DNA from 2 places in the Halopseudomonas xinjiangensis genome. Region 2 is predicted to be linked to the other one. Evidence: predicted binding sites of a transcription regulator. Region 2 holds the regulator's gene; the other holds the start of a gene.
What was found. Region 2 encodes FliA, which starts transcription of late flagellar genes. Its sites were predicted from a motif close to CTAAAGTTTNNNNNNNNNNNGCCGNTAA; they were not measured.
Positions count from the first base shown of each region.

Region 1: a site for FliA is predicted at 6,792-6,819, ahead of BLT85_RS08900 (methyl-accepting chemotaxis protein). Genes of this name have one in related genera too.

Region 1 is NZ_LT629736.1:1,941,341-1,952,915, forward strand. It holds gene BLT85_RS08860 (DUF2789 domain-containing protein) at 1-18, opposite strand, end outside; gene BLT85_RS08865 (TorF family putative porin) at 352-1,071, shown strand; gene BLT85_RS08870 (hypothetical protein) at 1,146-1,376, opposite strand; gene dcd (dCTP deaminase) at 1,455-2,021, opposite strand; gene apbC (iron-sulfur cluster carrier protein ApbC) at 2,099-3,193, opposite strand; tRNA gene BLT85_RS16670 (tRNA-Sec) at 3,354-3,448, shown strand; gene BLT85_RS08885 (TRAP transporter substrate-binding protein) at 3,458-4,636, opposite strand; gene BLT85_RS08890 (TRAP transporter small permease) at 4,852-5,445, shown strand; gene BLT85_RS08895 (TRAP transporter large permease) at 5,461-6,741, shown strand; gene BLT85_RS08900 (methyl-accepting chemotaxis protein) at 6,911-8,620, shown strand; gene BLT85_RS08905 (alpha/beta fold hydrolase) at 8,621-9,247, opposite strand; gene ccoN (cytochrome-c oxidase, cbb3-type subunit I) at 9,615-11,042, shown strand; gene ccoO (cytochrome-c oxidase, cbb3-type subunit II) at 11,054-11,575, shown strand, end outside.
Region 2 is NZ_LT629736.1:691,744-703,318, reverse strand. It holds gene BLT85_RS03215 (flagellar motor protein) at 1-372, opposite strand, end outside; gene BLT85_RS03210 (protein-glutamate methylesterase/protein-glutamine glutaminase) at 372-1,490, opposite strand; gene BLT85_RS03205 (chemotaxis protein CheA) at 1,521-3,785, opposite strand; gene BLT85_RS03200 (protein phosphatase CheZ) at 3,798-4,592, opposite strand; gene BLT85_RS03195 (chemotaxis response regulator CheY) at 4,608-4,985, opposite strand; gene BLT85_RS03190 (RNA polymerase sigma factor FliA) at 5,127-5,864, opposite strand; gene fleN (flagellar synthesis regulator FleN) at 5,861-6,688, opposite strand; gene flhF (flagellar biosynthesis protein FlhF) at 6,718-8,067, opposite strand; gene flhA (flagellar biosynthesis protein FlhA) at 8,127-10,238, opposite strand; gene BLT85_RS03170 (tetratricopeptide repeat protein) at 10,500-11,575, shown strand, end outside.

The sequences.
Region 1 (11,575 bases), 1.2 Mb from region 2:
TTTGTTCTGCGTGTCCATAGATCCTCCTTCGAGTATTTGACTGCTTCTCTTCATAGAGACCTTAGGCACACGCCGGTTCCGTGACCACCCGGATTCAAGGTGGTGCACCACCATGGAATCCGCACACGCCGTTTGATGGCACTGTCGCACCATCGCGACACCCGCCTGCACCGTTCAAGCGCAGCGGCGCGGCGCAATACGCGAGAGGACCAGCCCTCCCCACCCCGGTTTAAGCACCATGTCGTTGATTATTATGGGTTTATAAAAACTGGCAAGCTAAATGCTAAGAGCTTCGTGCCAACATTTTTGTTTCGCAGACCTGAATCACACCTAGACATGGGGTACTACAGAATGATGAAAAAAATTGCCGCCGTCGTAGCTGCAGCCACTGCCATCGGCTTCGCCACCGTTGCGCATGCCGAAGCGTTCGACACTGCAGTGGGCGAGCTTGATGTAAGCATGACCGCTACTCTGGCCACCGACTACATCTGGCGCGGCCAGTCGCAGACTGCTGGTGCCGGCGCGGTGCAGGGCAGCCTGGACATCGCCCATGAAAGTGGCCTGTACATCGGTGCCTGGGCGTCCAACGTCGATGCCGAAACGTTCGGCGGCGCTGATGTGGAATATGACTACTATGCAGGCTTCGGCGGCGATATCACCCCCGAGATCGGTTACGACCTGCAGTGGGCGACCTATACCTATCCGAAAGGCGTCAACAGCGTCGACGAAGTCATCGGCAGCCTGAGCCTCTACGGCTTCAACGTCGGCGCGAAGTATGCTTACGACCCGAGCTCGTCCTTGTACGGCTTCGTCGATTACGGCTTCGAACTGCCATATGGCCTGGGACTCGGTCTGCATTACGGATTTACCGACACCAAGGACCCGCTGGACGGCGTGCGCAGCGACGAGACCTACTCGGACTGGGCCGTGTCGATCGGCAAACCGATCCTGGGCGTCGACGTGTCGCTGATGTACAGCGATACAGACCTGGACGAGGTGTGCGGTGACTGGTACGGCAAGGACGACTACTGCGACGCGAACTTCACCCTGGCAGTATCGAAGTCTTTCTAAGCTGCGGCGCCCAGCGCCTGCTTGAGTCGAATCGACTGCAACTGACGCCGACGCCGAAGGACGTCGGCGTCAGTTTATGTGGTGGCGAGCAAACGGGCCTGCGCCCGGCGACGGATCGACAGATCGACCCGCATGCAGACTGCAGCCAGGCCGAGGAACGCGACACCCAGGTTGCCCCGGGTGACCTCGACGCCCATCAGGCTGCTGAGCCCATTAGCGATTTCATCCGGGTACGCCGCAAGCAGACCGCCCAGCGGAACCATGACAAACAGGAAACACAACCCCAACGTGCGCAACAAATTCACGAGCGCCTCCTCGACTGACTGATCAAGCCAGCATGAGGTCGGCACCCACCGGGGTGTATTAGACGATAGTGGTAGTTATCAGGCTCGCGGCAACGTCACGCCGCGCTGGCCCTGATATTTGCCGCCGCGATCGCGATAGGAGGTCTCGCATTCTTCGTCAGACTCGAAGAACAGCATCTGCGCCACACCTTCGTTGGCGTAGATCTTCGCCGGCAGCGTGGTGGTGTTGGAGAACTCCAGTGTCACGTGGCCTTCCCATTCCGGCTCCAGAGGCGTGACGTTGACGATGATGCCGCAGCGCGCATAGGTGCTCTTGCCCAGGCAAATGGTCAATACGTTGCGCGGGATTCGGAAATACTCGACGGTGCGTGCCAATGCAAAAGAGTTCGGCGGAATGATGCACACATCGCTTTTGATATCGACGAAGCTTTTTTCGTCGAAGTACTTCGGATCGACTGTCGCCGAATGAATATTGGTGAACACCTTGAATTCATCGGCACAGCGCACGTCGTAGCCGTAGCTCGACACACCATACGAAATCACCCGACTGCCTTCCGCGCCGCGCACCTGGCGCTCGACGAACGGTTCGATCATTCCCTGTTCTTCGGACATGCGACGGATCCAGCGGTCGGACTTGATGCTCATGGTGATTCCTGAACTGATCAAAAAGAGCGAGCATGTTAGCCGTTTATGGCTACCGACAAAAGCCTGCCGAGTGCCGGTCAGTCGTCGCTGATGCTGATATTGGGCATCCCGCTGCCCTGCCCTGCACGCGCAGCAATCCGTGCTCCGACGTGCCGGGCCATGTCCTGGTAGATCATGCTGATCTGGCATTCCGGTTCGGCGACCACCGTCGGTCGTCCGGCATCCGCCTGCTCGCGAATCATCATCGACAGCGGCATCGATGCCAGCAGATCGACACCGTATTGTTCGGCAAGCCGCTCACCCCCGCCCTCACCGAACAGATGTTCAGAATGACCGCAGTTCGAACAGACATGCACCGCCATGTTCTCGACCACGCCGAGCACGGGGATATTTACCTTGCGGAACATCTCGATGCCGCGGCGTGCGTCGAGCAGCGCGAGGTCCTGTGGAGTGGTGACGATGACGGCACCGGTGACCGGCACTTTCTGCGCGAGGGTGAGCTGGATGTCACCGGTGCCGGGCGGCATATCTACCACCAGGTAGTCCAGGTCGTCCCATGCGGTCTGCGTCAGGAGTTGTAGCAAGGCGCCAGACACCATGGGCCCACGCCAAACCATCGGGGTATTCTCGTCAGCCAGAAATGCCATGGACATCACCTGAACGCCGTGAGCCTGAGGTGCCACGAAAGCCTTGCCGTTGCTCACTTGCGGCCGGGTACCCTCGGGCAGCCCGAGCATCAGACCCATGCTCGGGCCGTAGATATCTGCATCCAGAACCCCCACTCGCGCTCCCTCGCGGGCAAGCGCCAGCGCCAGATTGACCGCCGTGGTGGATTTGCCGACGCCGCCCTTGCCCGACGCCACCGCAATGATGTTCTTCACGTTATGCAGCGCAGGAATCGAGCCCTGAGCAGGTGCTGACTCGACCTGCCAGCGTACGCTGACCGAAGCCGACGCCACCCCTTCCACGTTCTCCACCGCCACCTTGAGCATCTGCGCGATGCCGCCAGTGACGCCACCTGCCGCATAGCCGAGGACAATGTTAGCGCGGACATGACCACCATCGATGTCCAGCGAACGAAGGCACCCGCTGGTGAGCAGGTCGGTACCGGTGTACGGGTCGCGATATTGCGCCAAAGCGGATTCGATGGCAGTGCGGCTTGGCTGGGTCATGTGTCGTCCGGGTATATATAGATGAAGGACTTATGCTATCGAGAGAATCGATGCGGGAAAAGCTGCTTGCAGGAAAGACAACGGCCGCGGTGATTGGGTTTCATCCGCGGCCGTTATGGACTGGCTTAAGCGCCAATCGGGTGTGTTAGCCTTGACTGACGGAAGGGCATCGTCCCCGGTGGGGCGCCCGGACTTCAAACCCGGTGAGATGCGCCAGGCGCGTCTGGTAGGTTCGACTCCTATTCCCTTCCGCCAATCGCAGCATCAAGCGGCGTCGCGTACCTCCTGCTCGACCTCGACAGCACCACTCTGCTCACCGGTGGGGGCCTCCTGAACCGGCATCGGCACTTCGCTGGCCTCTGACTCGCCGGCTGCGCTGTTCGAGCCCTGATCGCCCACCTTGTCGAGCAGATACTGCATCAGCGTCTGACCGCGGTCACCGACCATTTCAACGAAAGTGTCGCGAACTGGCAGACTGCGCTCACGGAATGCCGCGCGTTCTTCTTCGGTCAGTTCGATGATCTGGATATCGCTGTTTTCGGTGATCGTGTTCAGTCGCTCGCTGTTCAACCGCGTCTGCACCTCGTGGATGTGCGGGACCATCTCGGTCACGACATCATCGATGAGTTGCTTGCGCTCGTCAGACAGACCTTCGTACCAGTCCTGGTTCGCCATGAAGGTGGCGATGAACTGGGCCTGATTGGCAAAGATCATGTAGTCCTGGACCTGATAGAAGTCCATTTCTTCATGGGCAAACACGGGTTGGATGTTGGCGTCGATCTGGCCCAATTGCAGGCCGCTGAACACTTCGCCGTATTCCATGGTGGTCGGGTCGGCACCATAGGCGCTGTACGTCTCGCGCAGCAGGCGGTTGTCCATGGTACGGATTGCCACGCCATCGAAGTCCTGTGGCGTGCGGATTTCCTTGTTGGCGGTCCAGACCTGCCAGCCTTCCGGAACGATCGCCAGCGGATGCAGGTCGCGCTCGTTGAAGGCTCCGACCAACGCATCATGCTTGCGGAATTCCGGATCGTTGAGCAGCTCCGCGTTGCGCTTCTCATCTTCGGTCAGAACGAAGTTCAGGCTGAACAGCTGCGATTCGGGAACCGTCCCGCCGAGAAAGCCCGAACCGAACGCCAGCTCGATTGCGCCGGACTGGACCTGATCATAGATGTCGGTCAGACCGCCGAGCTGGCCATAGGGGAACAACCTCACTTCAACCGCACCATCGGTGCGCTGGCTGATGAGCTCCGAGAACCGCGTGCCGTATTCGTGCTGTACGCTACCTTCGATTTCCTCCAGGCCGAAGCGCCAGATTTCCACCTGTCCGGTCGAGGTCTGCTCTTCGACTCCGGCCGATACTTCGGTGTCTTCCTTGTTCTCCGATCCGCAGGCCGCCAGGGCCAGTGCTGCCACACCAATACAGCTATTACGCCAGTTCATGGAACGCTCCCTATGTATTGTTCTGGATAACTCTTATAACCATAACATAGGACCCTGATATGTCCACGCCGTGCAAAAACTAATGCCATGGGTTATGGTCAAAAAGAAACGAGACGACGAGTTGGCGCCCTTGTGTGACCGGCGCGTTGGACAACGTATCCATTCTGCTGTCGACTCCATGTCGAGTACAGACACGAAAACAAGGGGACAGACGGATGCCCGAGCCTGCCGACACATCGGCCAGCAACTCGTCCAAAGCGTCGCTCACTAAAGTGCTGGGAGTACTCGACCGCACTGCAGAACACATCGAAGAATTCATCCTCGGCGGGAGCGTGCTGTTCCTTTCGGGGCTTCTTATCGTTCACGTGCTGGGCCGGCAGATTTTCGGCACCGGCGTGACCGGTCAGGTCGAACTGACGCGCATGAGCATGGTGATCATGACTTTTGCCGGTCTCGGGTACGGTGTGCGCAAGGCTCGACACATCTCCATGTCGGCCTTCTACGATCAGCTTCGCGGCAAACCACGCAAGCTCCTGCTGATGTTCATCCATATCGTCACCGGTGCGCTGATGTTCTACCTGGCATGGCATGCCTGGGATTACGTCAGCGCCATCCAGGATCGGGGACGCCGCTCCTCCGCACTACAGATTCCGCTGTGGATCCCCTACATGGCCGCACCGGTAGGCTTCGCGCTGGCCGGCATTCAGTACTGGCTGACCGTGGCGAGAAACCTGATTTCGAAGGACACCTACCGGTCGTTTTCGGAAAAAGAGCGCTACGACGAAGTGCCCAACAATCCCAGTATCTGAGACCCTAGCCCGCTTATGCTGACCATTACCTTCGTTACCATGTTCGTGCTGCTGGCGCTGGGTTTCCCCATGATGGTGCCACTGCTCGCCGCCGCGCTGATGCTGATGTTCTTCACCCTGGATACCAACAACGTCGGCCTGCTCATGGGACAGATGATCAGCGGCGTTCGCTCCTGGGCATTGGCAGCCGTTCCGCTATTCATCTTCGCCGCAGACCTGATGACGCGAGGTCATACCGCCAACCGGCTGCTGGACCTGGTACAGAGTTTCGTTGGTCATCTGCGTGGCGGCTTGCCCATTACTACCGCAGCGAGCTGCACCTTGTTCGGTGCGGTCTCCGGCTCCACGCAGGCAACCGTCGTTGCCATGGGCGGACCGATGCGCCCGAAGCTGCTGGAGAAGGGCTACTCGGACTCGTTCAGCCTGGCCTTGATCATCAATGCCAGCGACATCGCTCTGCTAATCCCGCCAAGCATCGGCATGATCATTTATGGCGTAGTGTCGGGCGCTTCGATCGGTGACCTGTTCATTGCCGGCATCCTGCCGGGCTTCCTGCTGTTGGTGTTGTTCTCCATTTATTGCTGGATAGGTTCGATCCGCATGGGCATCGAGCCGGAGCCGCGCGTCGGCTGGGCCGCGCGTGCCCGCGCGGCGAAGAAGGCCATCCTGCCCCTGGGCTTTCCGGTGGTGGTGGTCGGCGGGATCTACGGCGGCTTCTTCAGCCCGACCGAGGCAGCCGCGATCGCGGTGCTCTATGCGCTGGTGCTCGAGATCGTGATATTGCGCGCTGTGAAGCTGCGCGAGCTGTGGGACGTTGCACTCTCGACCGGCCTGATAACCGCCGTCGTGTTCATCCTGGTCGCCGCGGGTACCGCCTTCACTTATGTCATCTCCTTTGCCGGCATACCGCAGGCTATCCTCGATCCGGTTATCGCCTCGATCGGCGACAGCCCGACCATGGTGCTCGGCCTGATTGCGATTTCCTTCTTTATAGGATGTATGTTCGTTGACCCGATCGTCGTCATCCTGATCCTGACGCCGCTGTTCATGCCCGCTGTGAATGCGGCCGGCCTGGATCCGGTGCACGTCGGGGTGATCGTCACGCTGCAGGCGGCGATCGGCTCGGCCACACCACCGTTCGGGTGCGACATCTTTACCGCCATGGCGGTGTTCCGCCGTCCGTACTTCGATGTCATCCGCGGGACACCGCCGTTCATCCTGATTCTGCTCTTTGCAACCGTGCTGCTTATCCTGTTTCCCCAGATCTCCCTCTGGCTACCCTCTCTGGCCGGCTAACCGACTATCCGTATAGGCCATTTTGCCGTGCAAAATGGCCGAAGAAGCCTATAGGGTTTTCCCCACCCCAGCCGATAACCTTGACGAGGAAAGGAATCTTCGTGTTCCGCCGTCAACGTACTCAACCTATAAAAACAGATATTTCGTCCCATGCGCATCGAGGGTAGACATGAACACCACGGAATTTTCGGTGAAGCCGACAGCCGCTCCGGCAGCTGCGGCCGTTTCGTCCAAGGGAATCTGGATGGCGCTGGTTGCCTGTCAGCTGTTTTTCGTCGGTAGCCTGCTCTGGCTGTCCGAGGGTCCACTATTGTGGATCGCTGCGCTACTGGCCCCCGCGACGCTGTTTCTGTCGTACCGTGCAGTCTCAAGGGGAGCGGGCAGCGGCTCACTCGAACAGCACCTGACTGATGCAAACGGGCCGCAGATCGATCTGCGTATACGCTGTCAGGCCGACACCGACCGGGACAAAAGCAGCGCCTTGTTCGATCAACTGAACGACCGCTTGCGCGCGGTTATGCTTGAACTGCAGAACAACAGTCTGCGGACCGCTCTCGCATCGGCAACCAGCCGCCTCCTGGCTGAGCAGGCCGCGCGCGACGCCACCCAACAGCAGCAACTTTCCGAACTGATCTTCCATGCCAGTGAACAGACCACCACGGCACTGCAGGATATTTCCTCTCGGGCCAGCGGCGTCACCGCAGTGAACGCGCGTAATCTGGAGGTCGCCCGCAGCTCCAAGGAGCAGATGGGCGATGCGCGCCAGAAAATGCAGCTGATCAGCCAGTCGATGGAAGGTTTCAAGAACAACGTCAACGCCCTGAACTCGACATCCGGCAAGATTCGCGACATCCTCACGACCGTCCAGGATTTTTCCGCGCAGACCAACATGCTTGCGTTGAACGCGGCCATCGAGGCGGCCCGCGCCGGGGAACAGGGCCGCGGGTTCGCTGTGGTAGCCGATGAAGTGCGCAACCTCTCCTTCAAGGTCGGCAGCGCGGCAGATCAGATCAGCCAGCTGATGGAACAGATGACCCAGGCCATGGCCGGTGCCGAGCAACAGACCCGCGGCATGCTCGAGCAAACCGAATCGACCGGTGCTGCGGTGAGCAGCGCAGCCGACCAGTTCGATGCAATGGTCGAGGATTTCCAGGGCGCCAACGATGATCTGCTGATGGTCAGCGCCGCGCTGGAAGAGCTCAGCGCAACCAATGCCGAGACCTTCAAGCATGGCGGCGAGATTCGCGAACTGAGCATCACCATCAGCAAGCACATGGAGCAGACCTTCACCCAGGCCGACTCTCTGCGTGACAACACCAATCTCACCCTGCGTTCGCTGGCTGGATTCCGTCTGGGTGAAGGCCAGATGGAGGCCGTTACCCAACTGCTGATGTCGCGTCGCGCCGAACTGGAAAGCCGCCTGAACGAACTGGCCGACACCGGCGTGGACTTTTTCGACCAGCGCTATACGGCCATCCCCAACACGAACCCGCCGAAGCACGACGTCAGCTGGGCAGATCCGTTCATCAAGCGTATCCGGCCACTGCTCGACGAATGGGACAAGGGCGGCAAGGATGGCATCGTCTACATGGCTGCGGTCAACGAAAAAGGCTATCTGGCGACCAGCCGCAGCGCATCGTCGCAGCCACCTACCGGTGATCCCAAAGTGGACGCCGCACGCAGCAACTACAAGCGCTTCGCCGTTAGCAATCAGGCCGATCTACGGATCATGTCCAGCTGCACCTATTTGAACCTGGGCACATTCGTCATGCCCGGCTCGACGGTGATCGTCTTCGTTCTGTATGTGCCGATCGAGGTGAAAGGAAGGCGCTGGGGCACCATGTCGGCTGCAGTGCTGCCGGCAGCCATGGGCTTGTAATCAGCGAAGCGTAGCTGTACAAAATCGAACGCTGGCGTCAGCCGCCTGCTCGACCAGTATCTGCTGGCTCAGACCGCTGGCCTTCAGCGGCCTGAAGTCATGATCACCAGTTTCCAGCCACTCGACCCGTACCTTCCCGCCCAACATATAGCCTGAGACTTCGTCGGGCTTGCCGAACGGGTCACGGGTGCCCTGCACTATCAGGGTCGGGGTGGCTATATGCTGAAGATGCTCGGTGCGCATGCGCTCCGGTTTTCCGGGGGGATGGAACGGGTAGCCGAAGCACACTATTGCCGCGGCACCGACCTCGTCGCCAAGCATGCTCGCGACCCGGCCTCCCATCGACTTTCCTGCCAGCACTACGGGACCGTCAAGTGAAGCGGCTGCCTCCCGAAACGCGTCCTTCAGTCGAGCCATGGGGTTCGGCGGGCGCTTGCGTCCATCCTGCCGACGATCGGCCATGTAAGGAAATTCGAACCGCGCTATTCTCATGCCTCGTTCGGCGAGCGCACTGGCGAGACTGTCCATGAAAGGGCTGTCCATCGGCGCTCCGGCACCATGCGCCAGCAGCAGGGTCATGCCGGCCGTGTCTCCCTTCGGCTCGTTGAATCGCAGCGAAATGGTCATTGATGCCTCGCCGGAAAAGATGCGACAAGATGCCACAGCCGTTCGCTCCGCTACAACTTCACATCAGCAGACCAGGGGATTACCCTTGCTGCTAGCCGGACCACCGCTGTAACAACTCCTATTAGGTTCGGCCGCTCGCCAGCAGTTTCCTGTCGGCAGGCTCCATTCTCGCACCATGTTTGATGCGCTATGTAATCCGCCCCAATTTGCCATTGGAGAGTTGGGAAACACGCGTCAAAAAGCGCGCTCCAGAGAGGCCCGAATGCACTGTTTCCATTGACTTGCGTCATTGCAAACGGACCGGTGTTTCCTCATACTTGCGGCCGTTTTGAACCCCTTAAACCCATTGCTATCCGTGGAATCTCGCATGAGCACAGCTACCACTCCGACAGCTTATAACTACAAGGTAGTACGCCAGTTCGCCATCATGACGGTGGTCTGGGGTATCGTTGGCATGGCCATGGGCGTCTTCATTGCCGCTCAGCTGGTCTGGCCTCAACTCAACTTCGATCTGCCCTGGACCAGCTTCGGACGCCTGCGCCCGCTGCACACCAACCTGGTCATCTTCGCGTTTGGTGGCTGTGCTCTTTTTGCCACTTCCTACTACGTGGTACAACGCACCTCTCAGGCGCGCCTGATTTCCGACAAGCTTGCTGCCTTTACGTTCTGGGGCTGGCAAACGGTCATCGCTTGTGCCGTAATCACTCTCCCGCTAGGTATGACTAGCAGCAAGGAGTACGCCGAGCTGGAGTGGCCGGTTGACATCCTGATCGCTGTCGTCTGGGTGTCCTATGCCCTTGTGTTCTTCGGAACCATCACCAAGCGCAAGATGAAGCACATCTATGTCGGGAACTGGTTTTTCGGCGGCTTCATCCTGACCGTCGCCGTGCTGCACATCGTTAACAGCATGGCCATGCCGGTAACCCTGTTCAAGTCGTACTCGATATATGCCGGGGCAGCGGATGCAATGGTTCAGTGGTGGTACGGTCACAACGCGGTGGGCTTCTTCCTGACCGCTGGCTTCCTCGGCATGATGTACTACTTCGTGCCGAAGCAGGCCAACCGTCCGATCTACTCGTATCGCCTGTCCATCGTGCACTTCTGGGCACTGATCTCCATTTACATCTGGGCCGGCCCGCACCACCTGCACTACACCGCGCTGCCAGACTGGGCGCAGTCGCTGGGCATGGTGATGTCTTTGATTCTGCTGGCGCCGAGCTGGGGCGGCATGATCAACGGCATGATGACCCTGTCGGGTGCATGGCACAAACTGCGCACCGACCCGATCCTGCGCTTCCTGGTGGTATCGCTGGCGTTCTACGGCATGTCGACCTTCGAAGGTCCGATGATGGCGATCAAGACCGTCAACGCGCTGTCACACTACACCGACTGGACCATCGGTCACGTCCACGCCGGCGCTCTGGGCTGGGTTGCCATGATCTCTATCGGCTCCCTGTATCACCTGATTCCGAAAGTGTTCGGTCGTGAGCAGATGCACAGCATCGGCCTGATCAATGCTCACTTCTGGCTGGCGACAATCGGTACCGTACTGTACATCGTCTCCATGTGGGTAAACGGCATCACCCAGGGCTTGATGTGGCGCGCCGTGAACGTCGATGGCACGCTGACCTACTCGTTCGTCGAGGCACTGGAAGCCAGCCATCCAGGCTTCGTGGTTCGCCTGATAGGTGGCGCATTCTTCCTGACCGGCATGCTGATCATGGCTTACAACGTCTGGCAAACCGTACGTCAGTCGAAGGCTGCTGAAGCCGACGCTGCCGCACAGATGGCCTGAGGAACATCTAGATGAAACACGAAATTGTAGAAAAGAACCTTGGCCTGCTTGTCGCGTTCATGGTCCTGGCGATCAGCTTCGGCGGCCTGACGCAGATCGTTCCACTGTTTTTCCAGGAAGAGACCACGACCCCGATAGAAGGCATGCGTCCTTACAATGCGCTGGAGCTGGAAGGTCGTGATATCTACATTCGCGAAGGCTGCGTTGGTTGCCACTCGCAGATGATCCGTCCGTTCCGCGCCGAAACCGAGCGCTATGGTCACTACTCGGTTGCTGGCGAAAGCGTATGGGATCACCCCTTCCTGTGGGGCTCCAAACGTACTGGCCCGGATCTGGCTCGTGTTGGCGGTCGCTATTCGGACGACTGGCATCGCGCACACCTGATCAACCCGCGGGACGTCGTCCCCGAGTCGAAGATGCCGTCGTACCCGTGGTTGCAGGAACAGGTTCTCGAAGGCGATCACACCGCCGGCAAGATGGAGGCGCTGCGTAAACTCGGCGTCCCCTACACCGACGAAGACATCGCCGGTGCC
Region 2 (11,575 bases):
CAGAGCCTCAGGCTCGCTGCCATCGACAAGCAACTGCAGCCCTTTGCGAGCGAACGGATCCGCTTCGGTATCGGCTATGCTTTCCAGCCCCAGCAATCCTTCCTTGCGCGCTACGGTGCTCCAGTTGATCACCTGGGCAATGCCTTCGCGCAGGCGATTGGGCGGAGGCAGGATGATCCAGCGAAGAATCACCAGGGAACGTTTGAACACCGGCAAGGGCGTCTGAATGAACGCAGCTCCGAGCGTTCCGCCGATGACGATTACGGCAGCCGGCCCATTGAGCAGCGCGCCGGCGTGACCGCCTTCGAGATAGTTGCCACCGAGGATTGCAACAAAGGCGAGGATGACGCCGATGATGCTGAGGATGTCCATCAGCTGAGCTCTGACAGAAAGCGGCCGATGTCATCCAGGCTATAGACACCATCGGCCAGATTGGCCTTGGCTACCGCCATCGGCATGCCGTAGATAACGCAGCTGGCTTCGTCCTGAGCCCAGACGCAGCTACCGGCTTGCTTGAGCATACGCGCGCCCTCGCGGCCGTCCGCTCCCATACCGGTCAGCACGACGGCCAACACCTTGTCCTGGAAGGTTTTGGCAGCGGAGCCGAACGTCACGTCCACACAGGGCTTGTAGTTGAGTCGCTCGTCGCCCGGCAGAATCCGCACTACCCCGCGGCCATCGACCATCATCTGCTTGCCGCCCGGCGCCAACAGCGCCACGCCAGGGCGCAGCGTGTCGCCGTCCTCGGCTTCCTTGACGCTGATGCGGCAGAGCTTGTCGAGACGCTCGGCAAAGGCTTTGGTGAACGCGGCCGGCATGTGCTGCACAAGCAACAACGGAGCGGGAAAGTTCGCCGGAAGCTGGGTGAGCACCTTCTGCAGCGCAACCGGACCGCCCGTCGAGGTGCCGATCGCCACCAGCTTGTACTGACGCTTACGCGGCGGCGGACTATTGCCCGCCCTCGGCGCGGTGGGTGCAGGGGTTGCCTGACGGTCGAACAGACTGGTCGCGCCGCCTGCCCGGCTATTGACGGGCGATGACGGCGCGGTGGGGACCGAGTGGCTGGGTGCGCTCAGACCGAGCGACGTGCGGTTTGAACGTGCCAGCGCATGCACTCGCTCGCATAGCAGCTGACGGACCTTGTCCGGGTTGCGCGAAATGTCTTCGAAGTTTTTCGGCAGATAGTCGGCCGCGCCGGCGTCCAGTGCATCGAGACTGACCCGTGCGCCTTCGTATGTCAGAGAGGAAAACATCAACACCGGCGTCGGGCAGCGCTGCATGATCTGGCGCACTGCGGTGATGCCATCCATCACCGGCATCTCATAGTCCATGGTGACCACGTCCGGTCGCAGTGCCAGGGTCTGGTCGACCGCCTCCTGTCCATTGGACGCGGTGCCGACGACCTGGATCTGCTTGTCCCCGCCAAGGATTTCCGCGACCCGGCGGCGAAAGAAGCCCGAGTCGTCCACCACCAGAACCTTGACCGCCATCACTATCTCCTGAAAGCCTTTCGGCTGGCGTCAGCCGCGACGCGCGTAGCGCTTGAGCAGGCTGGGTATATCGAGGATGAGCGCGATGCGTCCATCACCGGTAATGGTGGCGCCGGACATCCCTGCCGTGCCTTGCAGCATGCGACCTAGCGGTTTGATCACCACTTCTTCCTGACCAACCAGCTGATCGACGACGAAGCCGACTCGCTGGGTACCCACCGATACGATCACCACGCTCGCTGCCGAGCGGTCGGTGGTGTCCTCTGCGCCGGCCATGAGCCAGCGCTTGAGATAAAACAGCGGCAATGCCTTGTCGCGGACAATGATCACTTCCTGGCCATCGACGACGTTGGTACGCGACAGATCCAGGCTGTAAATCTCGTTTACGCTGACCAGCGGCAGCGCAAAGGCCTGGTTGGCCAGCATCACCATCAGGGTCGGCATGATCGCCAGGGTCAGCGGCACCTTGATCGCGATGCGCGAGCCCTGGCCCTTGGTCGACTCGATATTGATCGTGCCGTTGAGCTGGGAGATCTTGGTCTTGACCACGTCCATGCCTACACCGCGGCCGGACACGTCGGAAATCTCGGTCTTGGTCGAGAAGCCCGGCGCCAGGATCAGGTTGAAGCACTCGGTGTCACTGAGACGTTCGGCGGCTTCCTTTTCCATCATGCCCTTCTCGACCGCCTTGGCGCGCAGGACCTCAGGATCCATGCCACGGCCATCGTCAGTGATGGTGAGCAGAATGTGATCGCCTTCCTGCTCGGCAGCCAGCACGACCTTGCCGGTACGCGGCTTGCCAGCCATCTCGCGCTCGTCAGGCGGCTCGATGCCATGGTCGACCGAGTTGCGCACCAAGTGCACCAGCGGATCGGCCAGCGCTTCGACGAGGTTCTTGTCCAGATCGGTTTCTTCGCCGATCAGCTCGAGATTGATCTCTTTCTTCAAGCTGCGAGCCAGATCCCGGACCACGCGCGGGAACCGACCGAATACCTTCTTGATCGGCTGCATGCGGGTCTTCATGACCGAGCTCTGCAGATCGGCGGTGACCACGTCGAGGTTGCTCACCGCCTTGTTGAGTTCTTCATCGCCACTGGCCACACCCAGGCGAACCAGACGGTTACGCACCAACACCAGCTCGCCGACCATGTTCATGATCTCGTCGAGCCGAGCGGTGTCGACACGGACCGTGGTCTCGGCTGCGTTGGCGTCGGCAGCAGGCGCAGGCGCAGCCGACTTGCCTGCGGAAACGGCAGACGCTTCAGCCTTTTGCGGCTCCGGCTTGGGCGCAGGTTTCGCCACGGCCTTGGCCGGTTGTTTGGCTACCGGCGCATCGGGCTTCGACGGCGCAACCTCTGCTTCGCCCGGTGCGGCGCCAGAGCCGTGCAACTGATCGAGCAACGCTTCGAATTCGTCGTCGGTGATATGGTCGTCTACGCCGCTTCGCTCACTCGCCGGTGCAGCGCCAGCCGTAGCCGCGGCGTTCGCAGCAATGACGCCAGGGGCCTGACCGTTGCCATGCAGTTGATCAAGCAGAGCCTCGAATTCATCGTCGGAAATGTTTTCGTCCGAACCCGCCGATGCGGGAGCGGCCGGGGTGGGCGCTTTGGGTGCGTCGGTCACGACCGGCGGCTTGCCCGTACCATGCAACTGATCGAGCAGCGCCTCGAATTCATCGTCGGTGATCTCGTCCCCGGAAGCAGCAACGGCGGGTTCGCCGGTCGCTGCAGAGACGGGACTGGCTGGGGTGGGAGCAGCAGGCTCACCACCATGCAGGGCATCGAGCAACTGTTCGAATTCGTCATCGGTGATGTCGCCGTCGGCATCGTCGCCTTCAGCTGCAACAGCTTCCAGCTCCATGGCCGGAACCGCCGCGACCACAGGCGATGCGATAATCTCTTCACCGGCGGGCTGTGCGAGGACAGACAAGGCCGCGAGCAGCTCCGGATCAGCCGGCGTCGGGTCTTCGCCTTCACGCACTTCGGCAAACATCCCGTTGACCGCATCCAGCGCCTGCAACACCACGTCCATCAGTTCCGAGGTGACCTGACGCTCACCCTTGCGAAGGATGTCGAAGACGTTCTCGGCGATATGGCAGCAGGCGACCAGAGCATCGAGCTGGAGGAATCCGGCCCCGCCCTTGACGGTATGGAAACCGCGAAAGATGGCGTTGAGCAGGTCCGTATCCTCGGGACGGTTTTCCAGCTCCACCAACTGCTCGGACAATAATTCGAGGATCTCTCCGGCTTCCACCAGGAAGTCCTGGAGGATCTCTTCATCCGCGTCGAAACTCATGCACCCACTCCCCTAGAAGCCAAGGCTGGACAGAAGATCATCAACTTCGTCTTGTCCAGAAACCACGTCTTCTCTTATATCGGCATGAATCTGCGGACCTTCACCCCTGTCCGAGGTTTTTTTCTCCTCACGCTTGGGCTCGGCATGATCGATACCCGCGAGGCGGTCGACCTGACCAGCCATACGCACCAGATTGACCAGGCTTTCCTCGACATCATGAACCAGCGCGGTGACACGCTTGATCACCTGTCCGGTGAGATCCTGATAATCCTGCGCGATGAGGATGTCGTTAAGATGCGAGGACACCTGTGCACTGGATTTCTCGGTCTTTTCGAGAAACTCGCCAATCCGCCTGTACAGGTCGCGGAATTCGGTGGCGGCCATTTCGCGGCGCTGCAGACGATCCCAGTCAGCCTTGAGCGCGGACGCTTCCTGACCAAGATCCGAGACGATAGGTGCGCTACTTTCCACCAGATCCATGGTGCGGTTGGCCGCCTTGTCGGTCAGCTTGACGACATAGTCGAGCCGATCGGACGCATCGGATATCTTTGACACTTCGCCGCTGTCACCCAGCGCGTGAGATGTGTCGATCTGGAAATTCACGATGGAGTTGTGCAGCGCACGAGTCAGTTGCCCGACTTCGTGGTAAAGCCCACGATCGCGCGCCTGATTGATGGCGTGGATGACGAGGATGGCTTCGCCGAACTGGCCTTTTTCGAGAAACTCGACCAGTTGCCGCGCGTTATCCTTGAGAGAGTGTTCAAATTCCTGAGCAGTCGCCTGGCCGGGATCCTTGCTTAAAGCCATAACCTGTACCCCGGATTACTTTGCCTGGACTCGCTCGAAAATCTTTTCGATCTTTTCCTTCAGCGCCTGCGCGGTGAACGGTTTGACCACATAGCCGTTCACGCCGGCTTGTGCGGCCTCGATGATCTGGTCGCGCTTGGCTTCGGCGGTAACCATCAGCACCGGAAGATGCTTGAGACGGTCGTCGGCGCGCACGGCCCGAAGCAGGTCGATGCCGCTCATGCCCGGCATGTTCCAGTCGGTAACCAGAAAGTCGAAACCACCGCTCTGCAGCATCGGCAAGGCGGTATTGCCATCATCGGCCTCGGCCGTGTTGGTGAACCCCAGGTCGCGCAGCAGGTTCTTGATAATACGTCTCATCGTCGAAAAATCATCAACGATGAGGATCTTCATGTTCTTGTCCAAGTCGACCTCCGTACAAACCAGGGAAAGTGCAGGTTCGCACTCGCTAATCAGATGCTAATGGCCTTGCCAGCCTTGTCGTTGTTGCGGTGTGCTGGCTACCCGGGCATTGTCCGGATGCTGGCGATAAAATCAATCGTTGCGCCAGTCTGCCAGACGCGCCCGCAGGCGTGCCGCGCACTGACTGTGCAACTGGCTCACACGGGACTCGCTGACGCCGAGGACGGCACCGATTTCCTTGAGATTCAGTTCTTCGTCGTAATACAGCGATAACAGCAACCGCTCCCGCTCGGGCAGGCCATCGATAGCCTGGACCAGCGCCGACCGGAATCGCTCGTCCTGAAGCCCGCCGTAGGGCTCGTGATCGGCGTGCGCGTCGGCCTCCCCGCCCGATTCGAGCAGATCCTCGAAACTGAACAGTTTGCTGCCGCTGGTATCGTTGAGAATCGAGTAATAATCGTCGAGACTCATATTGAGTTCGGCAGCGATCTCGTGATCTTTAGCGTCACGGCCCAAACGACCTTCAACGGCACGTACTGCGTCGCTGACCATACGTGTGTTGCGGTGGACTGAGCGCGGAGCCCAGTCACCCTTGCGCACCTCGTCGAGCATGGCTCCGCGGATGCGGATGCCAGCGTAGGTCTCGAAGCTTGCACCTTTACCGTGATCGAATTTTTTTGACGCTTCGAGCAGACCGATCATGCCGGCCTGCATCAGATCCTCGACCTGAACGCTCGACGGCAACCTGCCCAGCAGGTGATAGGCGATACGTTTGACCAGGGGAGCGAATTGCTCGACAAGACGATCCTGATATTCGGCAGAACTTTGGGCGCGGGTATACATGCGTACTCCACTGGCCGATGCGTTCATAGCCCCGACCCTGTCTGCTGCACCAGACGTTCGACAAAGAACTCCAGGTGCCCACGTGGGTTGGCAGGCAGGGGCCAGGAATCCACTTTTTGCGCAATGCCACGGATGGCGATGGAAGCCTTGCTGCGCGGGAATGCGTCATACACCGCACGCTGCTTCTGGACTGCCTTGCGCACCGCTTCGTCGAAGGGCACCGCGCCGACGTACTGCAGCGCGACATCCAGGAAGCGGTCTGTCACTTTGGTCAGTTTAGCAAACACCGTACGGCCTTCCTGCGGCGTATTCACCATGTTGGCGAGCACGCGGAAACGAGTCATGCCGTAATCGCGGTTGAGCAATTTGATCAGCGCGTAAGCATCGGTGATCGAGGTCGGCTCGTCGCAGACAACGACCAGTACTTCCTGAGCCGCGCGCACGAAGCTGACGACCGAATCACCGATCCCCGCGGCGGTGTCGACGATGAGCACGTCAAGATTGTCGCCGATGTCGCTGAATGCCTGGATCAATCCCGCATGCTGCTGCGGGTTGAGGTTGACCATTTTCGCGGCGCCCGAGGCGGCCGGAACGATGCGGATTCCGCCCGGGCCGGTGATCAGCACGTCGCGCAGATCGCAGGTGCCTTCCAGCACGTCGGCGAGCGTTGCCTTGGGTTTGATACCGAGCAGGACGTCGACGTTGGCCAGGCCAAGGTCGGCATCAAGCAGTACAACGCGACGGCCCAGGTCAGCCAGTGCCAGGCTGAGGTTGACCGAAACGTTGGTTTTGCCGATCCCGCCCTTACCGCCGGTGACCGCGATAACCTGAACCGGATGTTTGATGGCCATCTGTGTCGATTACCTTGTCTTGAAATTCATTAGCTTGCCCGCTGGGTATGCAATATACCCGCAAACACGTCGGCCATGGCCTGATCTGCCGGGGCTTCGTTGCCTGCCAGGCTGACTGCCCGGCTAACCAACTGGTGACCCACAGCCTTGCTGATGTCGTCTGGAATACGCTGGCCATCTGCCAGATAGGCTACCGGCAAACCCTGTTCCATAGCCAGCCCTAGGGATTCGCCCAAAGTGGCGGCTTCGTCGACCTTGGTCAGGATACAGCCGGACAAGCCACAGGCGCGGTAATTGTGAAAAGCCGCCTTGAGTACCCGGTACTGACTGGTGGCAGCCAGAACGAGCATGGTTTTGACCCGCTTGCCCTGCGCAGCCAGCTCGCCGAGTTGTCCACGCAGTTGTGGATCCTGAGCCTGAAGACCAGCGGTATCCACCAGAACCAGTCGCTTGCCGGTGAACTCGTCGAGCACATCACTCAGACTGTTCTGCTCGTCAACCACACGCACCGGCACATTGAGAATGCGGCCCAGCGTGCGCAGTTGCTCATGCGCACCTATACGATAGGTGTCCATCGTTACCAGTGCCACGTGCTGGCTGCCGTGCTTGAGTACATAACGTGCCGCCAGCTTGCCGAGCGTGGTGGTCTTGCCGGCGCCGGTAGGGCCGACCAGGGCGATCACTCCACCCTGTTCGATGAGTTCTTCACGGATGACCGGGATGCTCTGCGCCAGATGCGCCAGCAGCAACCGCCAGGCCTGACGGGTGTCGGTGATGTCGGCCACCCTGCTCAGCAATTCCTTGCACAGCTCGGCCGGCAGACCCAGTTGAGTCAATCGGCGCCAGAGGCTGGCCTGACGAGGCTGATGCTGGTTGACCTGACCCCAGGCCAGGCTGCCGAGCTGCGTCTCGAGCATCTCGCGCAGACCGGCGAGCTCGGCACGCATGGCGCTGAGACCTGCGCCCTCTTCCGCTGCCGGCGCGGCAACCTGAGCCGCAGGTGCGGCGGCCGGCTGGCTGGCCTGCTCGCTCTGCATGCGAGCCAGCAATGCCTGGGCAACCGGCGAGCCGCTTTCCACGGCCTGACGCATGGTCTCGCCAAACAGTTGACGGTTCACCTGCGGGCCGCCGGTGTTGCGCTCGCCCGATTCCAGCTCGGCGCGGGCACTGAGGATCTTCTCCTGAGTCTTCTTCAATTCCTGGCCGAGACCAGGCGTCGGCGGAGTCAGACGCGGAGCTTCATAATCCAGTGCTGCAGTCAGCTCGACGCCTCCGACGACCCGGCGGTTGGCAATGATCGAGGCATCCGGACCGAGTTCTTCCCGAACCAGCTTCATCGCCTGGCGCATGTCGGCGGCAAAGAAACGTTTTACTTTCATGGCTGACCTCGATTGTCCTGTTTGCCTGGCGGGCTGCGCCGAGCGTCTGTTGCTGAGCTTTACTGCTGGCCAACCGTCGCGACGATGGTGACCTGCTTGCTATCCGGTATTTCCTGGTAGGACAGTACGTGGGCTCCGGGAGTCGCATAACGCACGAACTTCGCCATCATTCCGCGGATCGGTCCGGCTACCAGCAGAATCGCTGGCTTGCCCTGGACTTCCTGCCGCTGCACCGCATCGGCCAGGGAACGCTGCAGTTTCTCAGCCATTCCCGGTTCGAGCATGATGCCTTCATCCGCACCCTGTCCTGCCTTCTGCATAGTCTGTAGCAATATCTGTTCCAACCTTGGCTCGAGAGTGATCACAGGCAGCTCGGCGTCAAGCCCGACAATGCTTTGCACGATGGAGCGGGAAAGCGAAACGCGTACTGCCCCAATCAAGGCGCCAGGATCTTGACTCTTGCCAGCCTGGTTGGCGATGGCCTCGGCAATGGTCCGAATGTCGCGAACGGGAACCTGTTCCTGCAGCAAACCCTGCAAGACCTTGAGCAAACCCGACAGCGAGATCATGCCTGGAACCAGCTCTTCGGCCAGCTTCGGCGACGCCTTGGCAAGCACCTGCATGAGTTGCTGGACCTCTTCATGACCGATGAGTTCGTGGGCGTGCTTGTTGAGTATCTGATTGAGATGCGTGGCAACCACCGTGCTGGCGTCGACCACGGTGTATCCGAGGGACTGCGCCTGATCCTTCTGCATCGGCTCGATCCACACCGCGTCCAGACCAAACGCCGGGTCCTTGCCGGCCAGCCCCTTGATCTCGCCAAAAACCTGACCCGGGTTGATCGCCAGCTCCCGGTCCGGGTAGACCTCGGCTTCAGCCACGCCGACACCCATCAGGGTCACGCGGTACACGTTGGGTGCCAGATCCAGGTTGTCGCGGATATGCACCGAGGGCATGAGAAAGCCCATGTCCTGAGACAGTTTCTTGCGTACGCCCTTGATACGGGCCAGCAACTGACCACCCTGATTGCGATCGACCAGCGGAATCAAGCGGTAGCCGACTTCCAGACCGACCATATCCACCGGGGTCACATCATCCCAGCCAAGCTCCCGTGTTTCCGGACGCTGTACCGCCGGAAGCTGGGCTTCCTGACGTTCGACTTCTGCCGCGGCCTCGGCTTTCTCTTTCTGCTGCTTGGAAATGAACCAGGCGCCGGCGCCGGCCAGAGCACCCAGACTGAGGAACGAGAAATGCGGCATGCCAGGAATCAGGCCCATGATCACCATAATGGCCGCTGCCAGGGCTAGCGCCTTGGGCGAGGCGAACATCTGCCGCTGTACCTGGGCACCCATGTCTTCGGACGTCGAGACGCGGGTGACCATGATCGCCGCTGCAGTCGACAGCAGCAGCGAAGGAATCTGTGCCACCAGGCCGTCGCCGATGGTCAGCAATACGTAGATGCGACCGGCATCGGCGAAGCTCAGGCCGTGCTGGGCCATACCGATGGCCAGGCCGCCGATGACGTTGATGAACAGGATCATAAGGCCGGCGACCGCGTCGCCGCGAACGAACTTGCTGGCACCGTCCATGGAGCCGTAGAAGTCCGCCTCCTGGGCCACTTCCATGCGGCGCAGCTTGGCCTGCTCCTGATTGATCACACCGGCGTTGAGGTCGGCATCGATCGCCATCTGCTTGCCGGGCATCGCGTCCAGCGTGAATCGCGCGCTGACTTCGGAGATGCGCCCGGCACCCTTGGTCACCACGACGAAGTTGATGATCATCAGGATCGCGAACACCACCAGACCGACGACGTAGTTGCCGCCGATGACCACTTCGCCGAAGGCCTGGATGACCTTACCAGCGGCGTCACCGCCTTCATGCCCGTACAACAGAACGACGCGGGTCGATGCCACGTTCAGCGCCAGGCGCAGTAGCGTGGACACCAGGAGGATGGTCGGGAACACGGCGAAGTCCAGCGGTCGCAAGGCGTAGGCGCACACCAGCAGGACCACCAGCGACAGGGCGATGTTGAACGTAAAGAACACGTCCAGCAGGAACGGCGGCACCGGCAACATCATCATTGCCAGCATTACCAGCAAGAGAATTGGCACCCCCAAACTGCCGTTGCGCAACCCGGCGATGTTGGTGCGCATGTTGCGCATCGTTTCCATATGGTTTGCAGCCATGCCGTTGAAGCGCTCCATCAAAAAGTTGACGAGAAAGGGTGTCAGTGCCTGGCCTACGCAAGAAGTGTTCCAGCTTTGCCAGCCAAGCCGTCGAAGGCACCAACTCGGCTTTACGATGTCACATGGATGCTACGTTCGTGGGGTCTACCGATAAATCACGTACAAGGTTCAAGCGCAGGTGCCGAGAGCTGCGTACGACATGGTTGAGGAGTACCAACGAGATCAAGGCCGAAACAGGGATTCTGGATGCGCGTAACCGTTTACATGCTGGCAATAGGGATAACAATTGGGCTCGGTGGCTGCACCACGCTGCCTGACCGGCAAACCGTTGCCAAAAATTCCGCCGAGTTCGTCAACCGCGCCGAAGCCATGCTTGCAGCGCAACGCAGCCGGTTGGCTGAAGTCGCAAACGATCTGAAAGCTGACTCGCCCACGGCGCGGCGCAACGAAGTCAACAATCTGCTCCGTCAATCTCGCATCGATCCGCTGACGCAGTACCTCAACACCTATGCCAACGATCCGCGTTACGTTCGGGAGCGCGCCCGCGTTCGCGCCGAGCGTAACAGACGCTGCGATGCGGTGGGCGACCGTTACGCCCGACGTGACGCCACCCCGGCGAACCTGGAGCGCTTCCGACGCGGTTACAGCTTCTCGTGCCCAACCCAGATCGCCAGCTTCGAACGGCGCGTCAATTCGGAGACGAGCGTCGCCGAGGCGAAACCCGAGCCGCAAAGCGAGCCGAAGAGCGTGGCTGCCCCCAGGGCGGCGAACCCGGCACCACCAGCCCGGACGGCTACTCGCGTCGAGCCGACACCGGCGAAACGCGCCGAACCGACCCTAGCCTCACGCTCCGAAACAAGTGTAGTGCGCACGACAAGCCAAAGCTCGCCACCGTCAGAGGCGGCAAGCAGCTGCTATCTGCTTTACGCCATCAAGAACTTCCAGCAGGCCCATGGGGACTGTCTTCAGGCCGCGCGCGCCGGCGACGCCAAAGCACAGCATCACCTTGCCGATATCGCCTTGATCAGCAAGGAAGACAAGGCCGCCCGCCACTGGGCCCAGGCTTCTGCGGAACAGCAGTATCCCGCCGGCCAAATGCTCATGGCCAGGCTCCTGCAAAAAGATGGAGAGGATGCCGAGGCGCTGGCTTTGCTCAAGCGTGCCGCCGATTCCGGCCTGACTGAAGCCAACTACCTGGTTGGCCAGGCCTACCTCGAAGGCGACGGCGCCCCGGTCAACGCAGCTGAAGCCATTCGCTACCTTACACTCGCAGCCGAGCGCAATGATGTGGAGGCGCAGCTGCTTCTCGCCCGCCTGTACGC